Regions from separate parts of the Rhodococcus sp. IEGM 1318 genome, predicted to be linked through region 4. Evidence: riboswitches for the same ligand, from Rfam matches in the RefSeq annotation. Region 4 holds a riboswitch; each other region holds the start of a gene.
The links. Region 4 has a riboswitch for S-adenosylmethionine ahead of R4P65_RS02625 (bifunctional o-acetylhomoserine/o-acetylserine sulfhydrylase). Riboswitches for the same ligand answer to the same signal wherever they lie in the genome.

Region 1: another riboswitch for S-adenosylmethionine. It lies ahead of R4P65_RS33195 (putative leader peptide); the one in region 4 lies ahead of R4P65_RS02625 (bifunctional o-acetylhomoserine/o-acetylserine sulfhydrylase).
Region 2: another riboswitch for S-adenosylmethionine. It lies ahead of R4P65_RS33200 (putative leader peptide); the one in region 4 lies ahead of R4P65_RS02625 (bifunctional o-acetylhomoserine/o-acetylserine sulfhydrylase).
Region 3: another riboswitch for S-adenosylmethionine. It lies ahead of R4P65_RS18825 (aminotransferase class V-fold PLP-dependent enzyme); the one in region 4 lies ahead of R4P65_RS02625 (bifunctional o-acetylhomoserine/o-acetylserine sulfhydrylase).

What each region holds. Positions count from the first base shown of each region.
Region 1 is NZ_JAWLSC010000010.1:22,855-28,445, forward strand. Features, by position in the region: gene R4P65_RS22005 (ABC transporter permease) at 1-371, opposite strand, end outside; gene R4P65_RS22010 (ABC transporter permease) at 364-1,362, opposite strand; gene R4P65_RS22015 (ABC transporter substrate-binding protein) at 1,365-3,005, opposite strand; gene R4P65_RS33195 (putative leader peptide) at 3,154-3,258, opposite strand; SAM riboswitch class I at 3,252-3,346, opposite strand; gene R4P65_RS22020 (GNAT family N-acetyltransferase) at 3,364-3,954, opposite strand; gene R4P65_RS22025 (FAD-dependent oxidoreductase) at 3,963-5,072, opposite strand; gene R4P65_RS22030 (ABC transporter substrate-binding protein) at 5,083-5,591, opposite strand, start outside.
Region 2 is NZ_JAWLSC010000010.1:28,839-34,429, forward strand. Features, by position in the region: gene R4P65_RS22030 (ABC transporter substrate-binding protein) at 1-70, opposite strand, end outside; gene R4P65_RS22035 (amino acid ABC transporter ATP-binding protein) at 105-890, opposite strand; gene R4P65_RS22040 (amino acid ABC transporter permease) at 887-1,861, opposite strand; gene R4P65_RS33200 (putative leader peptide) at 1,971-2,048, opposite strand; SAM riboswitch class I at 2,056-2,150, opposite strand; gene R4P65_RS22045 (sulfite exporter TauE/SafE family protein) at 2,350-3,117, shown strand; gene R4P65_RS22050 (HAD-IIA family hydrolase) at 3,155-3,970, shown strand; gene R4P65_RS22055 (alternate-type signal peptide domain-containing protein) at 4,259-4,816, shown strand; gene R4P65_RS22060 (hypothetical protein) at 4,821-5,387, shown strand; gene R4P65_RS22065 (signal peptidase I) at 5,384-5,591, shown strand, end outside.
Region 3 is NZ_JAWLSC010000007.1:319,024-324,614, reverse strand. Features, by position in the region: gene R4P65_RS18855 (BCCT family transporter) at 1-261, opposite strand, end outside; gene R4P65_RS18850 (hypothetical protein) at 690-1,094, opposite strand; gene R4P65_RS18845 (hypothetical protein) at 1,134-1,460, shown strand; gene R4P65_RS18840 (hypothetical protein) at 1,462-1,602, opposite strand; gene R4P65_RS18835 (hypothetical protein) at 1,907-2,086, shown strand; gene R4P65_RS18830 (helix-turn-helix domain-containing protein) at 2,087-2,239, shown strand; SAM riboswitch class IV at 2,274-2,388, shown strand; gene R4P65_RS18825 (aminotransferase class V-fold PLP-dependent enzyme) at 2,442-3,767, shown strand; gene R4P65_RS18820 (hypothetical protein) at 3,979-4,593, shown strand; gene R4P65_RS18815 (PaaX family transcriptional regulator C-terminal domain-containing protein) at 4,572-5,480, opposite strand; gene R4P65_RS18810 (alpha/beta hydrolase family protein) at 5,552-5,591, shown strand, end outside.
Region 4 is NZ_JAWLSC010000001.1:565,330-570,920, reverse strand. Features, by position in the region: gene R4P65_RS02635 (MFS transporter) at 1-133, opposite strand, end outside; gene R4P65_RS02630 (NADP-dependent isocitrate dehydrogenase) at 333-1,556, opposite strand; SAM riboswitch class IV at 1,862-2,002, shown strand; gene R4P65_RS02625 (bifunctional o-acetylhomoserine/o-acetylserine sulfhydrylase) at 2,146-3,471, shown strand; gene metX (homoserine O-acetyltransferase MetX) at 3,468-4,604, shown strand; gene R4P65_RS02615 (DEAD/DEAH box helicase) at 4,723-5,591, shown strand, end outside.

The sequences.
Region 1 (5,591 bases), on a different contig from region 4:
CCCGCGAGCAGACCGATGATCGATCCTGCTACCAACGCGATTCCCACCGCTACCAAAGTCGCGGTCAGGGACAGTGCAGCGCCGTGCACGAAGCGTGTGTACAGGTCACGCCCGAGGTTGTCGGTTCCGAACGAACGCGCCAGGCTCGGGCCCTGCAGTTTGTCTGCCGGGACGCCGGACAACGGATCGCCGCCGGCAAAAAATCCGGGTGCGACGGCAAAGCCGATGGCAAGCAACACGATCAACACCGGAATCACCAAGCCGGGCTTTCGGATCCAGCCGATGGCCGTGGACTTTCGGCGCGAAACAACAGGTGCCTTCGCCTCGACGCGCGGATCGAGGAGTAGGGGTTCGATCAATGTGTCAGACATGAGCCGGCTCCAGATCGGTCGAGCTTTCGGTATTCGACTTTTCGGTGTGACTCTTCTTCGTCTGGATGATCCGTGGATCTATCAAGGGGTAGAAGAGGTCGACCGCGAGGTTGACGAGCACGAACACGAGAGAGGCGAACACAACGACTCCCTGCACCACCGGGATGTCCTGCGCCATCACCGACGTCTGGGTCAGACGGCCGACGCCCGCGCGAGAGAACACCGTTTCCACAACCACCGAGCCCGCCAGCAGCGTGCCGACCAGCACACCGGCAATGGTAAATGCCGGAATGCTCGCCAGTCGCAATGCGTGACGGGTCTGGACGCGCCAACGGCTTGCGCCCTTGGCGTACGCAGTCTCCACGTGCGGCGAACGTAGCGTCGACTGCAGGCTGGTCGTGAGCACCTGCGCGATCACCGCGCCGGTCGGGATCGCCAAGGTGATCGCCGGAAGAATCACCGTTGCGAATCCCTTGTCTCCGAATGCCGGGAAGATGTGCAGACGGAACGAGAAGAGTTGCAGAAGGATCAGACCCACCCAGAAAGTAGGCACTGCCACACCCAGCGGCGGCAGCGAGAACAACAGGTTCGCGAGCCACCGCTTGCGGGCGTAGGTAGCGAAGAACGCGATCGCCACTCCGAACAACACGGCCAGAACCAAGGCGGTGGTTGCCAGCACCAGAGTGCTGGGCAGCGCCGAGAAGATGGCATCCGTCACCGACTGGCCGGTGGAGATCGATGTACCGAAATCGCCGCGAAGAGCATTCGTCAGCGACGTCCAGTACTGCACCCACACCGACTGGTCCAAGCCGTACCGCGCCCGAAGCTGATCGAGCGCAGCCTGATCCACTGCAACACCCTGACCGGACGCGTCGGCAGCCATGCTGACGGGATCACTCGGCAGGAGGAACAGAATCACGAACGAGATGGTGAAGGCGGCCCACAGGACCACTGCGGCCTGACCCAGTCGGGTGAGTACGTATCGAGTCATGATTACTTACCCGACAACCATGCGTCGTAGAACTGCAGGCGTGAGGAGGCTTCGAAGTTCAGGTCCTGCACACTCGATCCGGCGCCGATGGCCTGCGAGAGCTCGATGGTGGGGATGGAGAGTCCACGGTCGAGGATCAATTCCTGTGCAGTGGATACCAGTTCGCCGCGTTGGCCGTTGTCCGTGGCTGCAAGCTGCTCGGTGAGAACCTTGTCGAGCTCCGGATCTGCGCCGCGACGGTTGAGGTTGCGGCCCTCGGTGCTGAACGACGCCCGCAGGATGTCGGCGTCGGCCCTAGTGCTGTTGTAGTACAGCGAATCGTAATCACCCGACACCCCCTTCTCGGTCCATTCACCGTTCGAGACCAGATTGAGCTGCAGGTCCACGCCGACCTTCTTGAGCTGCTGCTGAACGAGCTCGAGAATGGCCTGATTACCCGAGAACACCGGGCTGAACGTGACGCTGAAAGTGAGCTTCTGCCCGTCCTTCTCGCGAATACCGTCGCTTCCGGTCTTCCAACCGGCTGCATCGAGAAGCTTCGCCGACTTGTCGGCGTCGTACGTCACGACGCTGGATTCGTCGGTGTAGAGCGGAGTGGTGTGAGCCAACGGGCTCGTTGCCGGGAAGAACGACGGATCCAGAACGGTGTCGACGAGCTCTTGCCGGTTGATCGCCGGAACGATGGCCTGGCGGACAGACTGATCAGCGAGAACTCCACGACTGACGTTGGGCTGGAAGAAGAAGCTCACGCCCGGGTTCGGCCGGGTGAGGATGCGTCCGCCTGCGCCCTCGATCTGCGGCGCGTCCTGTGGGAGCGCATCACTGACCGCATCGAGCTGGCCGGAAGCCACGCTGCCCGCGCGCACACCGGATTCGGGGACCACGGTGAAGTCGACGCCGTCGAGGTAGGCCTCGCCCTGATGCGCGACCGCGTCCGACGCCCAGTTGTATCCCGCGCGCTTGGCGATCTTGACACTCTTGTCCTGCTGCCAGTCGGTGTAGACGAACGGCCCGGAGGCGATCACCGCTGCACCGGGGCAGCGCTGCTCGGGTGCCAGTGCAGTGGTGGAATCAGCGAGGATTCCGAGCTGCGGCGTCGAAGTTGCTTGCAGGAACTGAACATTGGGTCCAGAGAAATTGATCTTCGCCGTGTGTGCGTCAACGACGTCGGTACCCGTGTAGGAGGACAGGTAGCTCTTCGCCAACGACGCGTTCGGCCCAAGGTTCTTGACCGAATCGAAGGTCTTCTTCACCGAATCCGCCGTCACCGGTGTGCCGTCACTGAAAGTGGCATCGTCACGAAGGACAAACGTGAAGCTCGCGGCGTCGGGGCTGATCTCCCAACTCTTGGCGAGCCACGGGGTGATCTCTCCGGAGTCGGGATTTTGATCGGTCAGCGAATCCACCACGGTACGAGTGACATACACCGTCTGGTTACTTCCGGCCTGGGCCGGATCGGCGCACGTCGGCGCCTGCGAGAGGCCGTAGCGAAGGGTTCCACCGGACTGCGCGGGGCCCGCGTCGGCACCGCTGTCACTTCCGTTGCTGCTGCAGCCGGCGAGGACCGTGCCGAGAACCGAGAGAGCACCGATACCGGCAAGTACGGTCGCGCGTTTACGGGCACCGAATGAGGGCGAGGACACCAAGAACTCCTAAAGAGGCATGCCGAAGAGCGCACCCGCCGCCCTGAAGCAAGAAGCTCCGAAAAGGCGATCGAGCACGAATCACTTGTGCAGAGAAGAGAAAACAGACTTGTCGACGACTCGCCTGAGTGTGAATGACTGACCGAGGTCAGTTGGTACAGAAAGATCCCGCGGTGCGGCACAGGTCTACGTGACGACGCGACCAGGCGGTATCGAAACCGCCTTCGACTGCCTTCATTTCGTGGTCCTCCATCGGTCCTGGCGGTAGCACCCGCACCCGATCACTCGGGGGGTTGCTGCGACTTCAATGAGCCAGGTCTCTCGGTCGCTCTGGATGGTCGTTCGCAAGTGTACGAGGTCAAACCCGGGTGTTGTCAACCCGGTCGGTAGGAATTGCTGCTCGGGTCACATTTTCGAGCACTCGAAGTTGTTTCTCGAACGGGTGGACGCCCACCTCTTCGGGCGAGAGTGAAGCGTCGTAAAGCGGTGTGTATCCACTGGACAGATACAGCGCGAGCGCCTCGGGTTGCCGAGGGCCCGTCGTGAGGAACACCCGGTTGTATCCGCGAAGTTCGATCTCTCGTTCCAACTCACGAACGACGACCTTGCCGAGGCCGCGCTTCCGATAGTCGGCCGATGTCCAGATTCTTTTCAGTTCGGCGGTGGTGGAATCGAATTGGCGAAATGCACCGCCCGCAATCGGTACATCCTCGTGGGTGAGCACCAGTAGCGCCCCCTGCGGGTACGCAAATTCTTCTGCCGGGTACGTGGTGAGATCCTCGAGCATCGCTTCGCGAGTCCCGCCGTAACGCGAGCTGTATTCGAGCGCCAACTCCGCGATCAGTGGAGCTGCCAAGGGATCGTCCTGCGATACCGAGTAGACCTCTACCGCGCCGATACCGTCGAGCTGTCGAGTCCCGAGCTCCAGTGCCACAACACTTTCCTCCATGAATCTGGTCAACGCTCCCCCAGCCGAAAAGCTTCCGAAGCGAGAGTGGTGCCGTCGACGAGGTCCGATACAAGTTCACCCAGGGCTGGACCGAATTTGAATCCATGACCCGAGAATCCCGCCGCAACCGTGACATCGCCGACTCGGTCGATGACGAAGTGACTGTCCGGCGTGCTCGTGTATAGGCACGTGATCGACTCGACCTGGGCGGAATCGACGCCGGGTAACCACGACTCGGCGTACTCGACCAATCGTTGCTCACCGTCGACATCAGGGGTGTAGTCGCGGGTCTGCGGAGTCACCACCGGCCCGGTCGCGTGTTCACCGATCTTGATGCCGTCCTCGGAACCGAGTCCGTAGATTCCCGCAGTCTCCAACTGTGCACCCGGGTGGTGAACGAAACTCGGCCACTCGACTCCCGGATCGAGCGGTGCGAAGTGCGCCGGTTGTTCCTGCGTCGTGCGCAGCGTCGGCAATGCGATTTCGGAGCCGAGGCCGCTGTCTGCGATCAGGTCCGCAGTCCACGCACCGGCCGCGATCACGACCTGACGAGCCGCGAGCGTTCCACTGTCCGTCACCACGTCCACGCCGTACGACGCTCGCGCGAGTGCCAGTACCCGAACGTCGTGACGGACCTCGGCACCGGCGAACACCGCTCCCGCCTTCAAAGCGGTCACGGCGCGATCCGCATGCAACCGGCCTGCATCGGGGTGATGGAGCACGGTGGTGTCGAATCGCAGCCCCGGCCAGCGCGCGAACGCCTCGGCAGGAGTGAGGATCTCACCCTTGATGCCCGCCTCGACCAATATCTGCGCCTTGGACTGCACCGCCTGCGGCAGACCGTGATCGACCGCGCCGGTGAGTTCCAGGAACCCGATGTCCGTCGTGGTCTCCAACTCCCGCCACAGCGGCAGCGCGTCGGCCGCCAACCCTGTGTACAGGTGATTGTCGTAGGCCTGACGGTAGATGCGCGAAGTACCGTGCGACGCACCGTGCTTGTGCCCCGGCCCGAACTGTTCCAGCTGTACGACGCTACGTCCGCGCGCCGCGAGCCGCCATGCGGCGGAGGACCCGACGAGCCCTCCGCCGATGACGATCACATCGGGAATCTCACTCATGGACGAGAGCTCACTTGGTCTTCGGAAGGCCGGGCGGGTTGATCAAAGACGTGTCGACGGCTTCGCTGGTGATGTTCCAGCGCTCGAGGATCCGCTGGTACGTGCCGTTCTCGATCGTGTGGTTGATCGCGTCATTGATTGCCTTGATCAGACCGTTGTCCTTCTTCACCAGCACCGCGATCTGCCCCTGCAGAGTGTCGCCGGCCCCGGAGAACTCACCGACAACCTCGGTCTCCCCCGACTGCTTGGCGTGGAACTGTGATGACGGGTTCGGCCCGAAGTAGGCGTCGATCCGGCCGGACTGCAGCGGGAGGTAGTAGTCGGTGGTGTTCTGGTAGTAGGAGATGTCGGTGGGCGCCAGGCCGGCCGCGACGTTCTGCTCACTCCACTTGACCAGCAGCGCTTCCTGATTGGTGCCCGAGGAGACGGCGATCTTCTTGCCCGCGACGTCCTTGGGTTCCTTGATGGAAATTCCGGCGCCCTTCTTGGCTTCGAAGGCCAGGGTGTCGAGGCGGTAGG
Region 2 (5,591 bases), on a different contig from region 4:
CTGCGCTGAGCAGTCCGACGGTGGCGACAGCCGAGATCAGGAAAGTGGCGCGACGGGATGGGGAGAACATCAATTTTTCCTTTCGGGAATGTGTCTTGGTCGCGTCAGAGAACGCGGGAGAGAAAAGCCTTGGTTCGTTCGTGAATCGGATTGTCGATCACCTGCGAAGGTGGGCCCTGTTCGACGATGACGCCGCCATCCATGAAGACCGCGGTGTCCGCCACTTCCCGAGCAAAACCGACCTCGTGCGTGACGATCACCAAAGTGGCGCCGTCACGGGCCAGCTGAGCCAGGACTTCGAGAACCTCGCCTACCAGTTCCGGGTCGAGCGCCGAGGTCGGCTCGTCGAAGAGAATGACCGCCGGCCGCAGTGCCAGCGCTCGCGCTATGGCGACGCGCTGTTGCTGGCCACCGGAGAGTTGGCGGGGATACTCGTCGGCCTTGTCCCCCACTCCCACTCGCTCGAGCAGTGCGCGAGCTTCGCGGTACACCTCGTCACGGTCTCGTTTCTGGGCCGAGAGCGGAGCTTCCACCACGTTTTCCAGCGCAGTCAGGTGCGGAAACAGGTTGAAGTTCTGGAACACGAATCCGATGTGTGAACGCTGTTTCAGGATCTCTCGGTCACGCAGTTCGTGAAGTCGATTTCCCTTGCGCCGGTATCCGATCAGTTCTCCGTCGATCCGCACGGTCCCTCGGTCGACCTTCTCGAGGTGATTGAGGGTGCGCAACAAGGTGGACTTACCGGAACCGGACGGGCCGAGAATGACGGTCACTTCACCCTTGCGGACCAGGAGATCTACGCCGGCAAGTACTTCCAGCGCGCCGAACGACTTGTGGATTCCGCGCGCTTCGACGGCGTACACCGTCTCTTCGGCCAGCTCTGCGGTCATCGGGTCGCACCTCTCGGAATATCGAGACGCGCATCACGAATCTCGTCGAACTTCTTGCGAGCCTTCTGTATCGGAGTCAAAGGAAGAGCGCGGGCGGATCCACGGGCGTAGTGGCGCTCAACGTAGTACTGACCGATCGAGAGCAACGTCGTGAGGATGATGTACCAGATCGTGGCGACCATCAGCAGGGGCACAACTCGTCCGTTGCGGCCGAAGATGACCTGCACCTGGTAGAACAGTTCGGCGATCGCCATGGTGGAGACGATGGACGTTCCCTTGAAGAGTCCGATGACCTCGTTGGCGGCATTGGGGAGGATCGCCCGCATCGCTTGCGGGAGAACGATCTTGAAGAACTGTCGACTGCGCGGAATACCGAGCGAGTGAGCAGCTTCGATCTGACCGTGATCGACCGAGATGATTCCGGAGCGGATGATCTCGGCCGAGTACGCTGCCTGGTGTAGCGCCAAACCGATAACTGCTGCGGTGAATCCGCCGATCACACCACTGACCTGGAAGGTGAAGAACTCCGGCCCGAAAGGTATTCCGAGAGAAAGCGTCTGGTACAGGTACGTGATGTTGAACCAGAAGAGCAGCTGCACGATGAGCGGAATCGAGCGGAAAGCCCAGATGTAGGTCCAGGCGATCACCTGCAGGACCGGGTTCTTCGACAACCGGCCGAGTGCCAGGAACACTCCGAGACCGAATCCGAGGATCGTCCCCCACAGGGTCAGTTTGATCGTCATCCACAACGCGGCAAGCACTGATTTCGCAGTGAAGTACTGCGCGAACGTTGGCCAGTCCCAGCCCGGGTTGACGACGAGTCCGTGAATGAACTGAGCAAGAAATACCAGCACAACTGCGCTGATCACCCAACGCAGCGGGTGCCAGGTACGAGCAACGACAAGTTCCGAGTCGGGAAGTTGCGGCTCGGCCACCGACTTGTCGGGGCGGACATCGGTGGGCGCGCTCACGGCGCACTACCTGACGGAATGGACATCACGAATAGACCTTTCGGGGAATGGGGACGCAGCTGTGTTCTCGAGGTGGTGCGCTCGAGTTGCGAAGACGACGGCAGTTCGGTCAGTGACAGTGACACGAAGCGGTGCGGCACAGATCGATGTGACGACGCCTGTGCGCAGCGTGCGAAGTGGAACCCATGTGATGCCTTCCATCGGTCCTGGCGGTAGCACCCGCTCCCGATCACTCGGGGGGTTGCTGCGACGTCGACGAGCCAGGTCTCTCGGTCGCTCTGGATGGTGAGCAAAGACTAGACGCGAAATGCCGAGTCGTCAAATGTTGTATTTCCCTGCACTGCAAGGGAACTGAAGGTCTCTCCACGTTGAAATCGCACTGATTCCAACGGTGTCCGAAGCCTTGGCCGCCGTGTTCAATGGAGTGTTCGAATCAAGACCGGGACCGCCGTCCGGACTGACTTTTCCTCTGCCGTACCGTCTGCGGAGTGAGTGGAATCGACGCTTTCTTCATCTTGTTGGCCGGTATCGGTGCGGGCGCGATCAATGCCGTGGTCGGCAGCGGAACGCTGATCACGTTTCCCACCCTGGTCGCCTTCGGCATGCCGCCGGTGACCGCGACGATGTCCAATGCAGTCGGGCTCGTCGCCGGCGGGGTTTCAGGGACGTGGGGATACCGGCGTGAGTTGTCGGGACAGGGGGATCGTCTGAAATGGCAGATTCCGGCGTCGCTCGCCGGCGCGCTCCTCGGTTCGTGGTTGCTCATGCATCTACCCGAGAAACTGTTCGAGACCATCGTTCCGGTGCTGTTGATCCTGGCTCTCGCACTTGTGCTCCTCCAACCACGTATCCAGGCGTGGGCGAAGAAGCGCTCCACCGAAGAAACGGCGCTGTCCACCAAGAGGCTGATGCTCCTGACCGCCGGCACCTTTGCAGTCGGCATCTACGGCGGTTACTTCACCGCCGCGCAGGGCATCCTCCTCATCGGTGTGATGGGTGCCATCCTCCCGGAAACCCTCCAGCGCATGAACGGCGCGAAGAACCTGCTCTCACTGCTCGTCAACATCGTCGCAGCCGGGATGTACATCACTCTTGCCTTCGACCAGATCAATTGGGCAGCAGCCGGATTGATCGCTGTCGGCTCACTCGGTGGTGGCGTTCTGGGCGCCCGCTACGGACGACGCCTGTCCCCCACTGCACTGCGCTACACGATTGTCGTCGTCGGCCTGGTCGGCTTGTGGCGTCTTCTCGCTTGACCGCCCACATCGGGCGGCCCCCGCACATACTGGAGATATGACCAGAACAGACGATCAGACCGGTTGGACCTACCTCATGGACATGGACGGGGTTCTCGTCCACGAGGAGCACTTGATACCCGGAGCAGACACGTTCCTGGCAGAACTGGCGTCGAACGACATTCCGTACATGGTGCTCACCAACAACTCCATCCGCACCCCGCGTGACCTGCGAGCACGCCTCCTCAACTCGGGACTCGACATCCCGGAGAAGTCGATCTGGACGTCAGCGCTCGCTACCGCGACCTTCCTGGCCAACCAGCGTCCGGGCGGCAGCGCCTACGTGGTCGGCGAATCGGGGCTGACCACTGCACTGCACGACATCGGCTACGTCCTGACGGATAGTGACCCCGACTACGTCGTCCTCGGCGAGACGCGCACGTACTCCTTCGAGGCAATCACCACCGCCATTCGCCTGGTCGAGCGCGGATCGCGGTTCATCGCCACCAACCCCGACGCCACCGGGCCGTCGCGCGACGGCTCTCTACCGGCAACCGGCTCGGTCGCCGCTCTCATCACCAAGGCAACCGGACGCGATCCCTACTACGTCGGCAAGCCCAACGCTTTGATGATGCGCTCAGCCCTGCGGTCCATCGGCGCTCATTCGGCCAACACATTGATGATCGGCGACCGCATGGACACCGACATCGTCTGTGGCCTCGAAGCCGGACTGCAGACGATTCTGGTGATGACCGGGATCTCGACCCGCGCGTCGGTCGAGCTCTACCCCTACCGCCCGACCATCGTCCTCGAGTCGGTCGCCGATCTTGTGGGAACGACAACCGATCCATTCCGTAGCAACACAAACAATTGATTCAAATTGCAAAACAAAACCGCGAGTCGGTAATTAGCCGGCGAAAGAACGGTGAATTTGCCAGAATCCGACTAGTCCGCTTTTTCCAACTAGAAAAACAATCGGTTTTCTTCAGACCAGAATTACATAATGGTAGTTATACACAGTTCAGAAGCGGTTTTCTGGACCAGAAAAGGTGGATCGCAGTCGAAAAAGAATTTGCGACAAAGCAGTAACGAATCGTTTGCCGTGGATGATACTCATTTCTGAACGACCCATTTCGGGTCCCAGACATGAAATGAGATTTTCATGAAGAAGCAGACCAAGGGCGCGATCGCTGCTGCGGCGGCCGGTGCCCTCCTCCTCGGCGGTGCGGGCTCGCTCGCAGTGTGGAGCGACTCAGCCGACGTCGGAGGCGGCGGACCCGTCACTTCCGGTGCACTCGACCTGAGCGCCTGCGCACCGGTCGGCGGCGGTTGGAACTCCCTCAACCCAACGAAGACCGCAATCACCAACATCTCGGCTTACCGCATCGTCACTACCGAGAGCATCGAATACACCTGCGACGTCACCGTGACCGCAGTGGGCGATCGTCTCGCGGCTGTTCTGACCGCGGATACGGCCGGCATCGTTCCGGGTGCCAACAGCGCCGAACTTGCCGCCGCTGTACAGCCGGTTACGACCATCAAGGATGCTGGTGGCAACCCGATTTCACAGATCACCAAGGTACAGAACGGCACGATCGTGCACGTCGGAGTCCGTCTGAACTTCACCGAGGTGGCCAATCAGGTCGCACAGAATCAGTCGCTGAACTTGGCGGCGATGAAGTTGGTCGTCACTCAGACAGCGCTGACTCCGGCTCCGTAATTTCATGAGGAAAAGGGTCTGGGGAGCTATCGCAGTCGCGGTGGCTGCTGTAGCGGTGTTCGCATCGTCACAGCAGTCGCTCGCACTGTGGTCCGATTCGGCGAGCGCGAGTGGTGGGACCGCAACTGCCGCCAGCGTCAACCTCACCGTTGGCACATCGGCCGGAACCAGTGCGGCCTACTCCCTGGCGAACTTGACGACGGCCGCGACGCCTATCGTCCCGGGGAACACGGTGCAAGCTCCGCTCACCGTCAAGAATTCGGGGTCTGATCCTCTGCACTGGCGAATGCAGTCGACGACCACACTTCCGGGATTCACGTTGACCACGTACGGAGTTGCCAACGAAGGTGCCTGCCCTGCCGGCGTCAACACCACGGCCCCGGCAGTGACCCCATTGACGTCCGGATCGATGAATGCATCGCTGCAATACCCGGTTTCTCCCGCGTACATGCCTACTCCGCTCGCATCTGGTGGCACATACGTCCTGTGTCTGCGGCTCACGGTGGAGGCTGGTGCGGTTTCCGGTCAGACGAACAACGCCACCTTCACGTTCCAGGCAGGGGCGGCATGACGAAACACTCGACCAAACGCGGTGAACGTACCGGCCCTCTGTGGTGGGTCACCTCGATTGTCAGCTGGACACTGCTGTTGGCGATTTCGGCTGTCATCGTCGCGACCATCGTCGTCCCCTTCTTTGCCGGCGCACAACGCTTCACGATTCTGACCGGTTCGATGCGCCCGACGTACAACCCTGGATCACTGGTGGTAGTCAAAC
Region 3 (5,591 bases), on a different contig from region 4:
GGGCTGCTCGTCGTCACGTCCCAATCGGATGTTGCCGATGCGGCTGATTCCGCAGTACAGAGCAAAAATCGCGAAACCGGTCGCGGAGAGGATGTACCACCAGCCGACGCCGTCGCTGATCACGTTGTTGAGTGTTTCGAAAGCATCCGCGGCGGTTCCCGCGTAGATCACGGCAAAGGCGATCAGGGCAAAGATCACTATCGATGCGGGGATGAACACGGGTTTCCGTAGTTCACGCCACGCAGTTTTGACCGCAGTCATTCCACTCCTCGAACATTCAGGCATTCACAGCGCCCATCAGGGCGGCCACGTGTCACGCGTAGGTGGGCGTTTCGCTCACACCATCGCAGGTCAAGACCGGGCTATTGCTTTGGAATTCAACGTAACGTCAAGTTTCGGTCAACTCAACTGGACGAAAGATGCTGTACTGCCGCGAAAATTCCCACTGAATGCCCTTGTTTCGGTTGTAAACCGTTGGGCAATAGTGGTATTGGGTCACAAGTGGAAGGCTGAACGACGAATTCGATTGGTACGTTGAGTTGAATCGCTCGGGTCGACGTTCACCGATTGATCGGAATTGTCAAACTCGGCGAAACGGCCTGTCTGTCAGGTGGTTAACTCCTGGCGTGCTCGTTCGATCGTGGCGGTAAGGCGCCGATATCTAACTGTGATTGTGATGGTCGCAACTATCAGTGGTGCGGGCCCTGTTCGCCACGCTGGGCGTCGATGAGATCCATCGCATCCTTCAGGCCCAAGCCCGGATGTAGTTCGCGTAGTGCCTTGATTGCCGAAATACGGTCGTCAGTCGACGCGAGTGTGCTACGGACATCGTCGGCGGGTATTTCGGAGGGGGCAGTTGTCCCTTCCCAACACGCCGGTTGAGGATTGTTCCTGGTTCGCCAGGCTTGGACGGTGCCGTAGGCAAATCCAACCGTCGCGAAAAGCCAGATCGCGAACCATGTCCAATTCCAAGCTGTGGGTTCTGTGATGACCTTGTCGATGGTGCTTGGGCCGAAGAAAACGAGTAGCCAGGCCAGCACGATCGTCTGCCACCATCGCTCGACGCGCCTGCTCGGTACCCACCACTCGGCCATCGATCGATACTCGCACAGGGCTGCTGTTTCGGTGCGACGATGGAGATCATGGAGATTCGTGATGCGGTGGAGCGACTTAGAGGGGATTCCGGGACCTCGATGATCTTCGGTGAACCGCACCAGACCAGCGACGGATCAATGATCATCACGGTTTCGCGTCTGCATCGGCGGTGGCGCGGAGACCCCATGCCGGTGCCAGTGGGAGTGTTCTCGATCCACGAGGGTGAGCCGTCGTGGTCACCGGCTGTCGATCACACCAGGGTGGCTTTGATGGGGGAGTTCATCGGGTTGGCGGCCGCGGTGATCGCAACTCTGGCCGTTCTACGTCGTCCGCCCTGGCCTGATGTGACGATTCAGAAGGGGTGACTCAGAAGGGGTGACCCAGAATTACGCCGATCAGCTGGAACGGCATTGCCAGGAACATCGATCCGACGTAGAGCGGATAGCGAACCGGATCGCCGGCGAGGTAACCCTCGGCGAGCCAGGCCATTACGTCTGCTGATCCCATAGTCTTTCGTCCCTTCGCTGTTGTGGTTCAACGACCTTTTCGGTCGTGGGAGTTGTTTTGTTACAAGCGAACTCGAAGGAGGAGTAGATGTGATTACAGTTTCGACTCAGCAAACGTCGTCAAATGAGATCTTCGGGGGCGGCGGCTGACAACGGGCGCGATTACGACTTGCCGGGGCAAACTCCATCGGCGGAGTTTGGATACTTAGCATCGTGCGGTAGTGAAATCTGTGCGTTCTGCGCAGGATCGCCGAGCGTATTCGCGCAGCTCGAGCTCGGTTGGAACCCACAATTGGAACCCGCAAGTGGAACCCACAGTGGAGGCATGGACGCGGGCCGACACGTTTCAGCCTGCCGCCGCGACACGGCCCGCGCCGCTACGAGATTCGAATGGCGCGCCGCTACGAGATTCGAATGGAGAGTTGCTCGAGACTCTCTCGACGTACCTCGACGAAGAATCGTCTCTGGCGCACACCGCAAAATGAATGGGCTTGCGCCGCAACACCGTATCGAGTCGAATCGATCGAATTCAGCGCCTTCTCTCGGTGGATCTGGCCGATCCGGAAACCCAGGCTTGCACTCCACCTCGCCTGCCGGACGATTACGCGGTGACGACGGCCTTCGCGGCTTCGTCTTGACAAGCGCGGGAGGTTCCTGCCATCCTCGTTGCCAGGTCACGAGTACCAGTGTTCAGCCCCGGCTTGCTGGTCGGCAACCCTCCTCCGCGGTGGGGTGCTCCGGGTGACGACCCGGCTGCGTTCGAAAACGAATGCGGCAAGCGCGGACTCTTCCGGGGCCATCTCCCGACGAACGAGTCCTTGAACGTGAGGATTGTCTTCGATGACTGCTGTATTGAGTGCCGACACCTGCTGCACCACCGCGATTGCCAAGGTTTCGGGTGCTGACCTGCAGGTTCCATTGGTTCAGGGCGGCGAATGCTCCTACGCCAACTTCGACTACGCGGCCAGCGCGCCGGCATTGGCCCAGGTCACCGACCGTATCGCCGAATTGTTGCCCACGTACGCCAGCGTCCACCGCGGTGCCGGCTACGCGTCCCGTATCTCCACCCTCACCTACGAGAACGCTCGTGAATCCGTTGCTCGTTTCGTGAACTGTGCCGACGATCAGGTTGTCGTCTTCACCCGAAACACCACTGATTCGCTGAACCTGCTTGCCCAGTGCGTCCCCGGCAGCACCGTTGTCCTCGACGTCGAGCATCACGCAAACCTGTTGCCGTGGAATGACGCTCGTATCGTCACCGCCGCAGACACCATCGAAGAAACGATCGAGCGTCTGATCGGTGAACTGTGCACCAAGCCTGCTGCGCTGCTCGCAATCACCGGGGCCTCCAACGTGACCGGTGAGATCCTGCCGATTGCACGTTTGGCCGACATCGCTCACCGGTGCGGCGCACGTATCCTCGTCGACGCTGCTCAGTTGGCGCCCCACCGTCGCATCGACCTGCAGGAATGCGGCGTCGACTACGTAGCGTTCTCGGGCCACAAGCTGTACGCGCCCTTCGGCGCCGGCGTTCTGGTCGGCCGCCGTGACTGGCTCGACGAAGCTCAGCCGTACCTCGCCGGCGGCGGCGCCGTGCGTGAGGTGACCGTCGAGTCCACCGAATGGGCTTGCGCGCCTGCACGTCATGAGGCCGGTTCCCCCAACGTGCTCGGTGCGGCAGCAATCGCGACCGCATGCGAAACCCTGCACGCCCTGGACTTCGACGTCATCGCCGAGCATGAGAAGGCACTCACCGCACAGCTCACCGACGGATTGTCCGCCATCGAGGGAGTCTCGTTGGTGCGACTGTGGAACGACGCTCCTGACGCCGTCGGAATCGTCACCTTCACCGTCGACGGATTCGAAGCGGGCGAAATCGCCGCATTCCTCTCCGCCGAGCACGGCATCGGAGTTCGTGACGGTCGCTTCTGCGCACACCCGGTTCTCGCGCGCCTCGGTCTCTCCGGCGGCGCCGTCCGCGCCAGCCTCGGGCTCGGTAGCAGCTCGGACGACGTGACGCGCTTGGTCGACGCCGTGAACATCCTGGTTTCGAATCAGCGTGATTGGAACTACGCCAAGACTGCCGGAGCGTGGAACCCCGTGCCCGAGACCCGCCCCTTCCTCGGAGCTGCCGACGACAACGCCGGCGCAGCCGAGTGCGTCTGAGCTGAGCTCGGTCCCCGAAAACTCGAATGGACAACTAGCATGGCAGCCATGGCAGCAGCGGATTTTCCCGCCACCCCTTCGAGAGTGAGCATCACTCTCGGTCAGTGGTGCCGTCGTCATGTCGATCTGTGCCGTACCTCGTCAGGAATGTGTTCGAGCTGACGATTCGTCTCGCTCATCCCACACTTTTTCTGATTTTCGGAGGTCACACATGTCTTCACTCGCTTCGCATTCTCTGCACGTGGCGGTCGAGTTGACCGGATCCGGTCACCATCCGGCCGCTGAGGGCGCACCAGGAAACCTGCCGATCATCGGCGGCGACTACTGGGTGGACCTCACCGAGAGCGACAGGGCTCTCGATTTGGCTTCATTCCCTACCAATGTGGTTCGGATTCGCGCTGCGGACCTGCGTGAGGCGCAGCTCGAACGCGCACGGATCCGTGCTGCTGTCGCCGAAGAAGGCCGCGATCCCGACAGCGTCGCAGCACTGGTCGATCTCGAGATTCTGATCGCACCGGAAGCTCGTTCCGCTCGTAAAGAGCTTGCACAGTTGGACAGTGCGTTGACTGCTCCGCGGGTCCCGGTTTCGCTTCACTACGTCGGAACACCCTCCGGGCTCGGCAGTTTGATCGCCGATATCCGAGCTGCCGAGGTCGCCGACGGCGTTACGTTGCTCCCCCTCGCCTTGCCCCGCACGCTCGAACATCTGGTGGACAGCACCATTCCGTGGCTCCAGGATCGCGGACTTGTCACACCGTCCACCGCAGTCGACGAAGTGCTCGGTCGTTTCGGACTGCCGCCCCGTCAGCGCACGCTCGCGTCCTGATCACCGATCGCATCTGCGTACAGGTGGAACAGCGACGGTAATTCGTCTGCACCGTCCACCTGTGCCAGAAGCGCCCAGCACTGTGCCGTGACGAAGCGCGCCCGCGTGCCGATCCAGTTGGTGGGCAGTAGTTCCGGCGGCAGCAGAGGGTCCGGCTCCATGGCTCGCGTGAATTCCGCCGCGAGTTCGATGGTCATCGTGACAGCATCGGTGCCCGGAGTGTTCTGCAGTTTCTCCAGGCGCACAGTTGCTACGTCGAGCAGCCGTTCGTATCCGGCTGCGATCTCGTCCAGCGGCCACAACTGTGCGGCAATTTTCACGGGGTCTTCGAGCCTGCCCACTTTCAGATCCCGGGTGGTGAGAGAAGACAGGTGCTGTTCGACGTCGAGTTCGGCGGCCGCATCGAGAACGTACGGTTCCCAGGCGTGCGGCGAGACGTACAGGCCGCCCTGGACGAGCGCGCCGCCGAGGTAAACGACCCTGGTGCGCAGCGCATCTCGTGCTTTCCGTGACGACTCCGGAATTGCGAATCCGACAAGATGCCAATACCCGTCCCACGGTGTCGCAGTGTTGCGATCTTGTTGATAGGCCAGCCGAACGAATTCGACGTCGGGTTCCATCTCGCGCACGGCTTTCGGCGTTGCTAGTAGCGTGGCCTGCCGCCCGCGACCTTCCTGAGTGAACTTCCCCTCGGTGACCAACCGTTTGATGCACAGCCGAACCTGTTGATCTGTTTTGTCGAGGGCGTCGGCGGTGGCATAGAGGGTGTGCCCGTCGACAGTTCCGTCCGTGCGCAGTAATCCCTCGATCAAGATCCTCGTGGGTACATCGACGTCCCTGTCGGTCATCGCCATGTCCTTTCCTCGCTTCTCGACATCTTCGCTCATAACTGTACTATCGAATGCAATACGATCGTTTCAAATTCGTACGTTAGGGCGGGAAGATGGCAGCGGAATCGATGAGCGAAAGCAAGAGTAAGCCTCGTTTACGCAGGTGGA
Region 4 (5,591 bases):
GCGCGTACGCGGAGATCACGTGGCCTGCGATGGGTTCCGAGACGCCGAGCCCGGATGCCATTTCCGGGAGCAATCCCATGGCGACGAACTCGGTGGTGCCGATACCGAAACCGCCGAGGGCGAGAGCGAGCATCGCCGGACCTCTGGCGGAACGAACCCCGGGTGTCGAGGCGTCAGAACGGGAGAGGGTAGACGAAGTCACTGATCAATTGTGATCTCACACCTGGTTGAACTTCCAAGTGAGAGCGGGTGAGTTCACTCACGTGAGACCGCGAACACAGATGGGACGCCCGGTTTCCCGGACGTCCCATTCGAGAGGTGAAGCGGTGAATCTACTTCGCGGCCATGGCCTTCTGCAGGTTCACGTCGAGCGCGCCGAGGAACTCCTCGGTGGTCAGGTAGCCCTGATCGCCGCCGACCAGCATCGAGAGGTCCTTGGTCATCTGGCCGCTTTCGACGGTCTTGATGACAACGTCTTCGAGCGCCTGCGCGAAGCCGATGACCTCAGGGGTGCTGTCGAGCTTGCCACGGTGCTCGAGCCCACGGGTCCACGCGAAGATGGATGCGATCGGGTTGGTCGAGGTGGGCTTGCCCTGCTGGTGCTGACGGTAGTGACGCGTCACGGTGCCGTGAGCAGCCTCTGCCTCACAGGTCCGTCCGTCCGGTGTGAGCAGAACCGACGTCATGAGGCCGAGCGAGCCGAAGCCCTGGGCCACGGTGTCGGACTGGACGTCACCGTCGTAGTTCTTGCATGCCCAGACGTAGCCGCCCTCCCACTTGAGTGCGGAAGCGACCATGTCGTCGATGAGGCGGTGCTCATAGGTCAGACCTGCGGCATCGAACTCAGCCTTGAACTCGGTCTCGTACACGTGCTGGAAGATGTCCTTGAAGGCACCGTCGTACGCCTTGAGAATGGTGTTCTTGGTGGACAGGTACACCGGGTAGTTCTGCTGCAGTCCGTAGGTGAGCGACGCGCGAGCGAAGTCACGGATGGACGTGGTGAAGTTGTACTGCCCCTGGACGACGCCGCCCTCTTCGGGGAAGTTGACCAGTTCGTGCTCGATCGGTGCGCTGCCGTCCTCAGGCGTGTAGGTGATCATCACCTTGCCGGGGCCGGGGACCTTGAAGTCTGTGGCGCGGTACTGGTCGCCGAATGCGTGACGGCCGATGATGATCGGCTTGGTCCAGCCCGGAACGAGTCGCGGAACGTTGGAGATGATGATCGGTGCGCGGAAGATCGTGCCGCCGAGAATGTTGCGGATCGTTCCGTTCGGGGAACGCCACATCTTCTTGAGACCGAATTCCTCGACACGTGCCTCGTCCGGCGTGATCGTGGCGCATTTGACGCCGACGCCGTGCTTCTGGATCGCGTGCGCTGCGTCGATGGTGACCTGGTCGTCGGTCTCGTCGCGGTACTCGATACCGAGGTCGTAGTACTCGAGGTTCACATCGAGATACGGATGGATCAACTTGTCTTTGATGAACTGCCAGATAATGCGCGTCATCTCATCGCCGTCGAGTTCGACGACGGTGCCCTCAACCTTGATTTTGGACATGGGTGCTTCGCGTCCTCCTAGGAAGTTTCCCTGGTTACACGGTTGCGGTCACACTTTGTGAGTGGGTCCGCGAACGGTTCGATTATCAAACCTAGACGGTGTGGACTGATCTCGGGAGATGAGTCCCAAACAAGACAAGCGTACTGCTAACCCGTGAGGCCGCAACCGGCAGGTCCACCCATCCGTCTCTACTCGCGAGTAACTTTTGCCTGCTAGTGGGCTGCGTCGCTCTGCCTCGCGTGCGGTTGCGGCTCACATTTCGCCCCGCGTCAGGACTGCGCTCACTTCCCGGTAGAATCCGACGTGGTCATGAGTGCCAGCGTCAAGCCCCGGCTCGCTGGACGGCAACCCTCCAACCGCGGTGGGGTGCCCCGGGTGATGACCAGGTTTCCCGACGTGGATCTGCTCGCGCAGTTCCACCGCAATTCGGGTGACAAGCGCGGGTCCGACAGGGACGGACCCCAGACCGGGCCGAGCCCCACGGAGGTTTTTCAGTATGTGTCGCACTTGTAGATAGACCCCAGCACGGGGCGGCGATCATTCGCCCCCGTCCGACATCTATCCGTCAGACCACTGGAGTGAAAAAATCATGACCGACAACACAGCCGACGCCGCAGCAACTTCTGATCCGACCGCGAACTGGTCGTTCGAGACCAAGCAGGTGCACGCCGGGCAAACAGCGGACACCGCCACCAATGCGCGCGCTCTGCCGATCTACCAGACCACCAGCTACGTCTTCGACAGCACGGATCACGCTGCGGCACTGTTCGGCCTCGCCGAGCCGGGCAACATCTACACGCGGATCATGAATCCCACACAGGACGCCGTCGAGCAGCGCATCGCTGCCCTCGAAGGCGGAGTCGCCGCACTCCTCCTCTCCTCGGGTCAGGCTGCCGAGACCATCGCGATCCTCAACATCGCCGAGGCCGGCGACCACATCGTCTCCAGCCCGTACCTGTACGGCGGCACGTACAACCTCCTGCATTACACCCTTCGTAAGCTGGGCATCGAAGTCACGTTCGTCGAGGATCCTGACGATCTCGACCAGTGGCGCGAAGCAATTCGCCCGAACACGAAGGCGTTCTACGGCGAAACGATCGCCAATCCGAAGAACCACATTCTCGACCTACCCGGCATCTCGTCGCTGGCCCACGAGAACGGTCTTCCGTTGATCGTGGACAACACTGTCGCGACGCCGTACCTGCTCCGCCCGCTCGAACACGGCGCCGACATCGTCGTCCACTCCGCCACCAAATACCTTGGCGGACACGGCACCGCGATCGCCGGCGTCATCGTCGACGGCGGCACCTTCGATTGGACGCAGGGTCGCCATGCGAACTTCACGACGCCTGATCCCAGCTACCACGGCGTCACCTTCGCAGACCTCGGCGCGCCGGCGTTTGCTCTCAAGGCTCGCGTCCAACTGCTGCGCGATCTCGGCTCCGCCGTGGCGCCGTTCAACGCGTTCCTCATCGCGCAGGGCATCGAAACCTTGAGCCTGCGCATCGAGCGTCACGTGTCCAATGCACAGAAGGTCGCCGAGTTCCTCGACCGCCACGGCGAGGTGGCCTCCGTTTCCTACGCGGGACTTCCCTCCTCGCCTTGGTTCGAACGCGGAAAGCAGCTGACGCCCAAGGGAACCGGCGCCATCGTCACCTTCGAGCTGCCCGGCGGGATCGATGCGGGCAAGAAGTTCGTCAACGCCCTGACACTGCACAGCCACGTCGCCAACATCGGTGATGTTCGCTCACTCGTCATCCACCCCGCGTCGACGACGCACTCGCAGCTCACCCCCGAAGAGCAGCTCGCTTCGGGTGTCACGCCCGGACTCGTCCGCCTCGCGGTCGGGATCGAGGGAATCGACGACATCCTCGCCGATCTCACCGTCGGCCTGGCTGCGGTGGCAAACTCGTGACCGTGAACGAATTGGAGCCCAGGATCGACCTCCTACCCCCGGCCGACGGTCAGGTGGGGTTCGTCGACATCGGCGCCCTGGAACTCGAAAGCGGCGCGGTACTCCCATCCGTTTCGCTCGCCGTTCAGCGGTGGGGTGAGCTGTCCCCGAACTGCGACAACGTCGTACTCGTCGAGCACGCACTGACCGGAGACTCGCACGTCACCGGTCCGATCTCCGCGAATCAGCCATCCCCCGGCTGGTGGAACGGGATGGTCGGCCCCGGCGAACCGATCGACACCGGCGAATGGTGCGTCATCGCAACCAATGTCCTCGGTGGTTGTCGCGGCACGACCGGTCCCAGTTCACTGGCCGACGACGGCAAGCCGTGGGGCAGCAGGTTCCCGGAGATCTCCATCCGGGATCAGATCGCGGCGGAGAAGAAGCTTGTCGATCTGCTCGGGATCGACCAGTTGGCCTCGGTGGTCGGCGGATCCATGGGCGGCATGCGCACCCTCGAGTGGGCAGTTACCTACCCGGACAGCATTCGCTCCGCGTTGGTGCTCGCAACCGGTTCACGGGCGACCGCAGATCAGATCGGCACCCAGACGACGCAGATCGCGGCCATCGTCTCCGATCCCGACTGGCAAGGCGGTAACTACCACGGAACGGGTCGGGCACCGCGCGCCGGACTCGGCATCGCTCGTCGCATCGCGCACCTGACGTATCGCTCCGAGTCGGAACTGGATGCGCGCTTCGAGAACTCCGCCCAGAACGACGAAAACCCTTGGAACGGTGGACGATACGCTGTGCAGAGTTACCTGGAACATCAGGCGGACAAGCTCGTCGACCGCTTCGACCCGAGCACGTACGTCCTCCTGACCGAGGCCATGAACCGGCACGACATCGGCCGTGGACGCGGCGGCGTTGCAGCGGCGTTGGCATCGATCACGGCACCGGTCGTCGTGGGCGGCGTGGATTCGGATCGGCTGTATCCCCTTCGTTTGCAAGAGGAGATCGCCGACGGAATTTCCACGTGCAGCGGCCTCGAGATTCTCAAGTCCAAGGACGGCCACGACGGCTTCCTGACGGAGGCGGACGCCGTTGCTGGACTCCTTCGCCGCACGATGGAGTTCGCACGCACGGCTCGCTGATCCGGCACAGAGCCACATTTTCAGAATTCGTCAATGTCGGGAAAACCACAGCTGATCTGCGGGTTTTCCCGACATTTTCATTGGCGAACGTGAGCCGGCGCGGCTAGCATCGGCGAACGTGAATCAGCCATGCTCGACGCGCCTGCAGGCTACGTACATTCCCGAGCACATGTCCTTCGCGTTCTGGGGTGACGCAGACCCGGCAGCGCGGCTGTCGGCGCTGGGGATGCCGACCGGATCGCCGGGCATGTGCAGGCTTGCGATCCCGGTCGACGAGTCGATCACAGCAACCGACGTCGAAGCACAACTGCTCGACCTCACCACCGCGATCGACGCGTTCCACAACCTCGATGCAGGTCGCGGCGACCTCGGACCGTCGTTGCTCGCGTGGAAGCGCGTCATCGACACCGGCGCACATGACATTCCGACCGCAGCGCATGCAGCGATCGACCGTGACGACACGAAAATCAGAAGCGCCCGGTCCACGCTGCAATTGTTCACACAAGCGCGCGCGGCCATCGAGAGTCTTCGCCGAGCAAAGATTCAGGCGACATTGCGCCCGTATCAAGTGCAGGGAGTTGCCTGGTTGACTGCACTGTCGGGTTCGGGCGGTGGGATCTTGGCCGACGAGATGGGTTTGGGTAAGACACTGCAAGCGATTTCGATGATCGCGATCCGCGCCGACGACGGTCCGCATCTGGTTGTGTGTCCCACCTCGGTGATCGGAAACTGGCGCCGCGAGATCGAGCGATTCGCTCCGCATCTGCCACTGCATGTTCATCACGGGACTGCTCGCGCACTTCCCACTAGTATGCCCGCCGGCACCACGGTTCTGACCAGCTACAGCGTCTTGCGTTCCGATGCGGCCCAATTGAGCCCGATCCACTGGAGTTCGGTGATCTTCGACGAGGCGCAGCAGATCAAGAACCCCGCTTCCCTCGCTGCGAAAGCGGCAATGCAGTTGTCGGCCGACGTCAAGGTGGCGAT